DNA from 3 places in the Mesorhizobium sp. M0293 genome. Region 3 is predicted to be linked to each of the others. Evidence: predicted binding sites of a transcription regulator. Region 3 holds the regulator's gene; each other region holds the start of a gene.

Region 1 (3,276 bases), on a different contig from region 3:
CGACGCCGGGATCGCCTGGTTGATGTCGAAGGAATTGGCCAGCCCGCGCATCTTGGCGGTGCCCGGCATGAACTGGGCGATGCCTTCGGCGCCGACCGGGCTGACGGCGTTGGGATCGAACCGGCTTTCCTTCCAGATCAGCCGGGCGAAGAAATCCCTGGGCAGACCATTCTGATCGGCATGTGCCTGGATCAGGTTGCAGACCTTGTCGATCAGCCTTTGCTTGGCGGATTGCGGCGGATCTGCCTGAACCAGCGTCGACCAGCCCAGCCCGCACAACAGGATCAGCGTCGCCCAGAGGAAACGCTGCATCTGATCTACTCGGCCGCGGCTTTGCCGCGACCAAACCGTTGCTCGATATAGTCGGCGACCATTTTCTCGAAATCCGCCGCGATCGACGGCCCGCGCAGCGTCGCCGCCTTCTTGCCGTCGACGAAGACAGGCGCCGTCGGCGTCTCGCCGGTGCCGGGCAGCGAAATGCCGATGTCGGCATGCTTGGACTCGCCCGGACCGTTGACGATGCAGCCCATCACCGCGACCTTGAGGTTCTCGACGCCGGGATATTTTTCGCGCCACACCGGCATGTTCTTGCGCAGATCCGCCTGGATGTTCTGGGCGAGTTCCTGGAACACGGTGGAGGTCGTGCGACCACAGCCGGGGCAAGCCGCAACGATCGGCACGAACTGCCTGAACCCCATGGTCTGCAGCAATTCCTGCGACACCTGCACCTCCCGTGTGCGGTCGCCATTCGGCTCCGGCGTCAGCGAAATGCGAATAGTGTCGCCAATGCCTTGCTGGAGCAGGATGCCCATCGCGGCCGACGAAGCCACGATGCCTTTCGAGCCCATGCCGGCTTCGGTGAGGCCGAGATGCAGCGCATGGTCGGAGCGGGTGGCGAGTTCGGTATAGACGGCGATCAGGTCCTGCACGCCGCTGACCTTGGCCGACAGGATGATTTTCTCGCGGCCAAGGCCGATCTCTTCCGCCATCTCGGCCGACAGGATCGCCGACTGTACGATCGCCTCGCGCATCACCTCTTGCGCCGTCAGCGGAAAACCCTTGTCCTGGTTGTCGTCCATCAGCCGGGTCAAAAGCTCCTGGTCGAGCGAGCCCCAATTGACACCGATGCGCACCGGCTTGTCATACCTGATCGCCATCTCGACGATATCAGCGAACTGCCGGTCCTTCTTGTCCTTGAAGCCGACATTGCCGGGGTTAATCCGATATTTGGCCAGCGCCTCGGCGCAGGCCGGATGGTCCGCCAAAAGCTTGTGGCCGATATAGTGGAAATCGCCGACCAGCGGCACGTTGATGCCGAGACGCTGAAGCCGCTCATGAATGCGCGGCACGGCGGCCGCACTCTCGTCGCGATCGACGGTGATGCGCACGATCTCGGAGCCGGCACGGTGGAGTGCTGCAACTTGCGCAACAGTCTGGTCGATATCGGCCGTGTCGGTGTTGGTCATCGACTGCACGACAACGGGCGCGCCGCCGCCGACGACCACGCCGCCGACATCGACGCCGACCGAGGTGCGGCGGGGGAAAGGAGAGGAAAAATATCCGGTCATGCCGGCAGCCTTTTGTCTTTGGAGCGCCATGCGTCCACTTGAACGCACAAAGTGCGCTCCGGGCCGATGCGCTAAAGTCCGGGCATGAGGTGGAGGAGCAAAGATGGCTTGTCAATGGCGACAGGTCGCCACTGGCCGGAATCGGCCCGCCGCCAGGGACCAGAAACAATCGATGATCTGGCGAAATCTGGTGACAGCCGAGCGGAAATTAAAGCGGGTGGAAGTCCGGCTCAGGCTGATGGCCAGTGCTGGAAATCAAAACCCATCACGCCGGCGGCAGGTGCCGCCGGGAAAAAGAGGCCGCGGATGGTAAGCGACTATGTCAGGAGGACATCAATGCGTGGTCGGTTTCCCTCTCAGTTTTTCAATCTCGTCCTTGAGTGCCAACTTGCGTCGCTTGAGATTCACGATTTCGAGGTCATCGACCGATGGATGGTTCATCGCGTCATCGATTTCACGTTCGATGTCGCCGTGTTTCCGCTGCAACTCATCAAGATGGGATGCAAGAGACATGATTGGTTCTCCCTTTCATGGTTTCCTCGATTGCAGCCGTCATGGCGCGTCCACCGCAGGTTCGCTTCTGTGACGGCATGATGACAGTGTGTCACCTTCCGGCAGCGATGTCGAATGATCCGTGGTAGCATTCCACGACAATGTGAAATGTGATATGGGCTGCGCGCCGGTTGTAAAATCCCACCGGCCCCGCCCAATCAGGCCCATTTTTGGGCGCCGCAGACGTGCAGACGGTAGATAATGTCCGATCAGGAACAGGCTGATATCCGGCTCGAATATTCCCGGCTGAAGCAGGAGCACGCCGATTTCGATGCGGCCATCAACGCCATGATCGCCATGGCCTGCGATCCACTGCAGATTCAGCGCATGAAGAAGAAAAAGCTGTTCCTCAAGGACCGGCTGATGGCGCTGGAAGACAAGATCATTCCCGACATCATTGCCTGAAGGGCGCGTACGCTTTCGAGCGCTATCCGGCGATCGAAAGCTTCGCGGCGCGGTTGCGCAGCAGGCCGATGAGCTCACCGGTCCGCTCCTCGGACGTATCGATGGGGACCACCAGGCACATCGTCGCCTCGACCTTGCCGGGCGCTGAAAAGACCGGCGCGGCAAGGCACTTCGTATAAGCATCGACAAGGCCCGAGGTGATGCAATAGCCTGCGACTTGTGCCTTTGCGATGTCGTTGACAAAATCGTCGAGCCGCAGTTTGCGCCCGTCGGGCAGCACGAGATCGTCGTCGGACACCATGCCTTCGATCTCAGCCCTCTCCAGTCCCGCCAGAAGCAGCCGCCCCGAAGCGGTCCAGGGCAGCGGTATCTGCAAGCCCGTGGCGGAGCTGATCCGGAAAGGCCTGGTGCCAGGGCTCGCGTGGACGATCGTGTAGCGACCGCTTTGCAGCATGCACAGTTCTGAAGTCTCGCCGGTCTCGCGCGACAGGTTGTCGACCTCCTGGCGCCCTCGCCTCAGAAGGTCGTTGCCGCGCACATAGTCCATTCCATAGAGATAGAGCTTCTTGCCGAAATAGACGCGATTGCCGTCGCCTGCCATCTCCAGCAGGCCCGCATCGACCAGCGACCGCACCAACGTGTAGGTCGTCGAGCGGGGTGCATTCACCCCTTTGGCAAGGTCGCCAATGCCGATCGCCCGCTGGGTCGTGTGAAGAAACTCCAGAATCTCGAGCACCCGGTTAAGCCCCTT
Region 2 (3,276 bases), on a different contig from region 3:
CAAGGCGCAGGATTTCCAGTTCAGCCTTCTTGCGCTCGCGAATGTCGCGGACCGCGACCACATTGTGAGGCTTGCCACAGTAGTCGATGCTCCGGGCAATCAGTTCGACAGGAATGCCTGTGCCATCGCGGCCGCTCAATTCGGCCTCGTGCGGCTGTTCGCCGAAGCCGGACATATCGGCCCCGAAGAGATCGCCAAGCTGCATTCCGTTCAGCGTCGCGGGTGCCATGCCTGTCAGCCTCGCAATGCTGTCATTGGCGCTGATGATGCGGTTGCCGTCGCAGACGATCAGGCCCTCCACTGCGGCGTTGGCCAGGCCGTGCATGCGGTCGACTTCGAGCTTCTGGCGGCGGAAGCGCAAATCGATCCACAGCGCCGATGCCGACAGCACCAGGATCACCAGCGTGGCGGCCGCGGCCGCGAAAGCCTGCGAGGTCGGCTCGATCGTGTACTGGGATATGGCGATCGAGGAATCGGGAAAGATCGAGACGGCACCCATGCCGATGAAATGCAAGGTGCAGATCGCCAGCGTCAGCAGCACCGCGCCGACGGAGGTCGCTCGCAAGGAGGGGCGGCGCAGCACGACCCGCAGCGCCAGCGCCGCAAGCGTCACGCCGGCCAGCAAGGAAACGGCGACGAGCAACAGGTTCCATTCGATCCGGCCCTGGACTTCGAATGCCGCCATGCCGATGTAGTGCATGGCCCCGATGCCGCCGCCCAGGACGGCGCCGCCGACGAGATGATAATCGAACTCGTCCCGCAAGGTGGCGATCCACATGCCGGTCGCCGTCAGCGCGACCGAAGCAGCGAGCGAAAGCACGGAGAGCGCCGGATCGTAGGCACTGGGTATGCCTGGTGTGAACGCGAGCATGGCGATGAAATGCGTAGCCCAGATGCCGAAGCCGGTCGACGTCGCCGCGATCATCAACCAGGCAAGCCGGTTCCGATCTGTGGAGCGGCTGATGTGGTGAAGCAGGTTGACAGCAGAGAAACAGGAAATCCCGCAGATCAGCGCGGCGAGTGCGACCAGTCTCAGGTCGTGTTCGTTGACGATGCAATTGTAGACCGTCAGCATCTTATTTCACCTGATCTATCGGAAATAAACAAGGCAGCAGAATTGAGTAGCGCTTTGCCGTTGAAGGATCGATAAAGTCGCCCACAACCCTGGCGTGTCTCTTCGGGTTGCAGCGGCTGCAATCAGGGCTGATATGTCGAAAGCCAGCTTGGCAGTCCTGACGGCAGTTCCTGGCGCGCTTGTCGTCGCGCTAAGCCGGCTAACCGTATCGCTTTCCATGCCGCCAAGCGGCAGCGAGCGTTGCGTGAGGCAAAGGGGTGAAGTTCGTCGATCTGCAACAAAACCGTTGTCTGATTGTCATGAGCGACACATATTGCCTTTGCGGGAGTGCCCCTTTCGCCAATGACAAACGGGAGATGAAACATGAAGTCCTTCGGCTTCGCGGCCGGTGTTGCCGCCACCTTTACGCTGCTTTCCTCAACCTCCGCTTTTGCTGTCACGCAGATCAGTTGGTGGCACGCCATGACTGGCGCCAATGCCGAAGTTGTCGACAAGATCTCCAAAGATTTCAATGCCAGCCAGAGCGACTACGAGCTCGTTCCGGTGTTCAAGGGCACGTATCCCGAGACGTTGAATGCCGGCATCGCCGCGTACCGCGCCGGCCAGGCGCCCGACATTATTCAGGTGTTCGATGTCGGCACTGGCGTGATGATGGCAGCCGAAGGCGCAATCAAGCCGGCAGCCGATGTGTTGACCAGCGCCGGAATGACCTTCGACAAGAGCCAATACCTGCCAGGCATAGTCGGCTATTATTCGAAGCCGGACGGCACCATGCTCTCCTTCCCCTACAACTCCTCTTCGCCGATCCTTTATTACAACAAGGATATCTTCCAGAAGGCTGGTCTCGACGTCGACAGCCCGCCCAAGACCTGGAATGAGGTGTGGGAAGATGCCAAGAAGATCAAGGCGAGCGGCGCGGCCGCCTGCGGCTATACCTCGACCTGGCTGACCTGGATCCATCTGGAGAATTTCGCGGCCTGGAATGACGTGTCATGGGCCACCCAGCAGAACGGTCTGGCCGGCGGCGATGTCGAGCTCAAGATCAATGCGCCGATTTTCGTCAACCATTTCCAGGCGCTCGCAGACCTCGCCAAGGACGGCACCTTCAAATATGGCGGCCGCACTTCCGAAGCCAAGCAGATCTTCCTTGCCGGCGAATGCGGGATCATGACTGAATCCTCCGGCGGGCTCGGCGATATCGTCAAGTCCGGCATGAATTACGGCATCGGCCAATTGCCCTATGACAGCGACGCCAAGGGCGCGCCGCAGAACACGACGCCGGGTGGCGCCAGCCTGTGGGTTTTCGCGGACAAATCCGACGAGGAATACAAGGGAGTGGCTGCTTTCTTCGCCTATTTGTCGAAGACCGACGTGCAGGAGTACCTGCACCAGAAGTCGGGCTATTTGCCGGTAACGTTGGCGGCCTATGAAGCGACCAAGAAATCCGGTTTCTATGACAAGAATATCGGTCGCGAGACCCCGATCCTGCAGATGACGGGTAAGGCGCCGACCGACAATTCGAAGGGCGTGCGTTTGCCGAATCTGCCGCAGGTGCGCGATATCCAGAACGAGGAGTTCGAGAAGATGCTCGCCGGCCAGCAAACCGCGCAGCAGGCGCTCGACAATGCGGTTACGCGTGGCAACGCCGCGATCAAGGAAGCGCTGGGGAATTAGAGCGAGCGCAGAGGCCTTGCTCTACGGCGCACCCACCTGTCCCGTCAGGCATCTCCCCTCGGCGAGGGGAGTGCCGTCCTTTGCGATTTCGCCAATGGTCGATGATGCCGAATCCGAAACGCTCATCAAAGCCATCTTGGCGAAGAGGGGTGCCGCATGGTGCCGCCCGCCTCATCAACTCGGAGTGGCTCCGTGACCCCCCGCGTCGTGTTTCCCAACAAGGTCCTCCCCTACCTGCTGGTGGCGCCGCAACTAGCCATCACGCTCGTTTTTTTCTACTGGCCGGCCGGTCAGGCGTTCTACCAATCCATGCTCAGGCAGGATCCGTTCGGACTAAGGACTAGGTTCGTCTGGTTCGCCAATTTCAGGAAAGTGCTTGCCGATCCGGCCTACCTAAACTCGATAAAGGTCACGGTGGTGTTTTCCCTTGCGACCGCTATCGTCGCCATGTGCGTGGCGCTCCTGCTTGCGGTCATGGCAGAGAAGGTGGTGCGCGGCAAAGGTCTTTACCGCACGCTCTTGATCTG
Region 3 (3,276 bases):
CACCGCTTTCATCGGGCCTTCGGGCTGCGGGAAGTCGACGCTGCTGCGCGTCTTCAACCGCATCTACGAGCTCTATCCCAAGCAGACCGCCGAAGGTCAGGTGCTGCTCGACGGCCAGAACGTTCTCGACCGCTCGCAGGATCTCAACCTTTTGCGGACCAAGATCGGCATGGTGTTCCAGAAACCGACACCATTTCCGATGTCGATCTATGAAAACATCGCTTTCGGCGTCAGGCTCTATGAGAAGCTCAGCAAGTCCGAGATGGACGGTCGCGTCGAGCAGGCGCTGAAGCGGGCAGCACTCTGGACCGAGGTCAAGGACAAGCTCAACGCCAGCGGCCTCAGCCTCTCCGGCGGCCAGCAGCAGCGGCTCTGCATCGCCCGTACCGTGGCGGTGAAGCCGGAAGTCATCCTGCTCGACGAGCCGGCCTCGGCGCTCGATCCGCTGTCGACCGCCAAGATCGAGGAGCTGATCGACGAGTTGCAAGCCGACTACACGATCGTCATCGTCACCCACAACATGCAGCAGGCGGCGCGCGTGTCGAAGCAGACGGCCTTCATGTATCTGGGCGAGCTGGTCGAGTTCGACCGCACCGAGAAGATCTTCACGTCGCCCCGCGAGAAGCGCACGCAGGATTATATCACCGGCCGATTCGGCTGAGTTCAGGCATACGAGGGACAGGATCATGAGCGAACACACAGTCGCTTCTTTCGACGAGGATCTCGGTCAGATCAGCAGGCTCATCAGCGACATGGGCGATCTCGCCAGCTCGATGGTCGGCGGTGCGACCAAGGCGCTTTTGAATTCCGACAACGCGCTGGCACAGCGTGTCGTCTCCGACGACGCCATCATGGATGCGCGTCAGCGCGAGCTCGACGATCGCGCCATCACGTTGATCGCCAAGCGGCAGCCGATGGCCGACGATCTGCGCCATGTCGTCGGTTCGATCCGCATGGCCGGCGATCTCGAACGCATCGGCGACCTTGCCAAAAACATCGCCAAGCGCGTCGGCACTGTCGGCCTCAGCGTTACGCCGCGCGACCTTTCGCACTCGATCGATGGAATGGCGCAACTGGTGTTGATCCAGGTGCAGGGCGTCATCGAGGAATATGCTGCCCGCGACGCCGAGGCGTTGGCAAAACTACGCGCCGACGACGAGCGCATCGATGTCAAGTACACGTCGGTGTTCCGCGAACTGCTGACCTACATGATGGAAGATCCCCGCAACATCACGGCGTGCACGCATCTGTTGTTCTGCGCCAAGAACCTCGAGCGCATCGGCGACCACGTGACCAACATCGCCGAAAATGCCTATTATGTTTTGACCGGTACGCAGCTGCCCGCCAATCGTCCGAAGCAGGACGAGACGGCAATGTCCGCGCCGGCGGCATGATGACAGGGGTGACCAGCCGATGATCGCGCCACGCATCATGGTGGTGGAGGACGAGGAGCCGCTAGGCGTGCTGCTCCGCTATAATCTGGAGTCCGAAGGTTACCAGGTCGAGGTGGTGACGCGCGGCGACGAGGCCGAGATCCGGCTGCAGGAGAACGTTCCCGACCTTCTGGTGCTCGACTGGATGGTGCCGGCGGTTTCCGGCATCGAACTCTGCCGGCGCCTGCGAATGCGTTCCGAGACCGAGCGGCTGCCGATCATCATGCTGACCGCGCGCGGCGAGGAGAGCGACCGCGTGCGCGGCCTCTCGACCGGCGCCGACGATTATCTGGTCAAGCCGTTCTCGACACCGGAGTTCATGGCCAGGGTCAAGGCGCTGTTGCGCCGCGCCAAGCCGGAAGTGCTGTCCAGCGTGCTCAAGGTCGGCGACATCGTGCTCGATCGTGAATCGCACCGGGTCTATCGCAAGAAGAGCGAGATTCGGCTCGGACCGACCGAATTCCGCCTGCTCGAATTCATGATGCGCCATCCCGGCCGCGTGTTCTCGCGCAGCCAGCTGCTCGACAATGTCTGGGGCGAGACGATCTACATCGACGAGCGCACGGTCGACGTGCATGTCGGCCGACTGCGCAAGGCGGTCAACAATGGCCGCATGCCCGATGTCATCCGGACCATTCGTGGGGCAGGCTACGCGATTAGGGAAGACTAAAGCGCGTCGCGGTTGAACGGATTCAGGCGACGCGCTTTAGGTGTTTGTTTTTTATGCATGTCGTTTTCCCAAAACCGAGGTCGCTTTTGGGCGACATGCATTAGGTGCCTGTTCCGTCCCGATAGATCGTGACCAGGAAAACTCGATTAGCAGGCGGTCGCCAACGGCCGCGAAGGCTGGAATGTTGCATTCGTCTCATCGATGGGGAGCGAGCACGTGACGCCAGGAGCGGTCATCCCCATCAGTTTTCGAATGACCGCATTTGGGCTAAAGCGACAGGCAGCTTCTGGCGTTCTCCGATCTCCCAAACTCTCTATGTGCCCCGGCTGGCGGCAGGAAGCACGGCCAGCGACACGCATTAGTCGGTCACATCGCCATCTTGCCCGCAGACTCCGACCAACAAGCCGCGCACTCAAGAATTAATTTGAGTTAATTTATATATAGGATGTGTATTTTGCATAAATACACAATTTTATTAAATTTACTTCAACCTACAGCAGGTTCTCTGCTCTTTATTCATTGTGTGTACTCCGAATATTCAATACGATCTCGGATCGAATGACGATTCCGTGGAACGATCTCGTTCTTTGCAACGTTGCTTTGAAAGCGGTCGCCGGACTTTGCGCCGAATGATTTGACCAGGTCGGACACCATGAGGAAGGATTTCTGATGAGCACGGTCTTAAACGCCAAAGGCATCCCCCTTCCCTACACCGGCGCTTCCACTCATTGGTTCTCGGCCACCGGGTCCGGGCCAGAACTGCATGGCACCTCCGGCAACGACTCCTTCTGGGGAGACACCGGCGTCAATGTCACGATCTACGGTGGCGCCGGCGACGACTACTATCACCTCTATTCCACCAACAATAAGGTGGTTGAAGATCCCGGGGCAGGGATCGACACGATCGACACATGGATGAGCTACAAGCTCCCCGACAATTTCGAGAACCTCGTCGTTACCGGCGCCAATCGATATGCGTTCGGAAATGCGTTGGACAACATCATCAAGGGCGGATCGGGTCATCAGACGCTGGATGGCGGCAAGGGAAATGATGTCCTGATCGGTGGTGACGGCGCCGATACTTTCGCCATCTCCAAAGGAAATGGAAGTGATCTTATCTTCGATTTCGGTGCGACCGATGCGGTCCGCCTTAACGGGTATGACTTCACTTCG

Evidence for each region. The regulator PhoB, encoded in region 3, activates phosphate uptake and scavenging genes when phosphate is short. The targets are predictions, from matches to a motif close to TGTCATNNANCTGTCAT.
Region 1: NKJ06_RS27950 (YdcH family protein) is a predicted target of PhoB. The motif match lies at 2,151-2,167, and genes of this name have one in related genera.
Region 2: ugpB (sn-glycerol-3-phosphate ABC transporter substrate-binding protein UgpB) is a predicted target of PhoB. The motif match lies at 1,360-1,376, and genes of this name have one in related genera.

What each region holds. Positions count from the first base shown of each region.
Region 1 is NZ_JAMYSA010000105.1:1,183-4,458, reverse strand. It holds gene NKJ06_RS27960 (transglycosylase SLT domain-containing protein) at 1-312, opposite strand, end outside; gene ispG (flavodoxin-dependent (E)-4-hydroxy-3-methylbut-2-enyl-diphosphate synthase) at 318-1,568, opposite strand; gene NKJ06_RS27950 (YdcH family protein) at 1,902-2,081, opposite strand; gene NKJ06_RS27945 (YdcH family protein) at 2,322-2,525, shown strand; gene NKJ06_RS27940 (IclR family transcriptional regulator) at 2,548-3,276, opposite strand, start outside.
Region 2 is NZ_JAMYSA010000033.1:40,377-43,652, forward strand. It holds gene NKJ06_RS14820 (EAL domain-containing protein) at 1-1,075, opposite strand, end outside; gene ugpB (sn-glycerol-3-phosphate ABC transporter substrate-binding protein UgpB) at 1,439-2,749, shown strand; gene ugpA (sn-glycerol-3-phosphate ABC transporter permease UgpA) at 2,906-3,276, shown strand, end outside.
Region 3 is NZ_JAMYSA010000024.1:56,978-60,253, reverse strand. It holds gene pstB (phosphate ABC transporter ATP-binding protein PstB) at 1-661, shown strand, start outside; gene phoU (phosphate signaling complex protein PhoU) at 687-1,394, shown strand; gene phoB (phosphate regulon transcriptional regulator PhoB) at 1,414-2,103, shown strand; gene eglC (endo-1,3-1,4-beta-glycanase EglC) at 2,773-3,276, shown strand, end outside.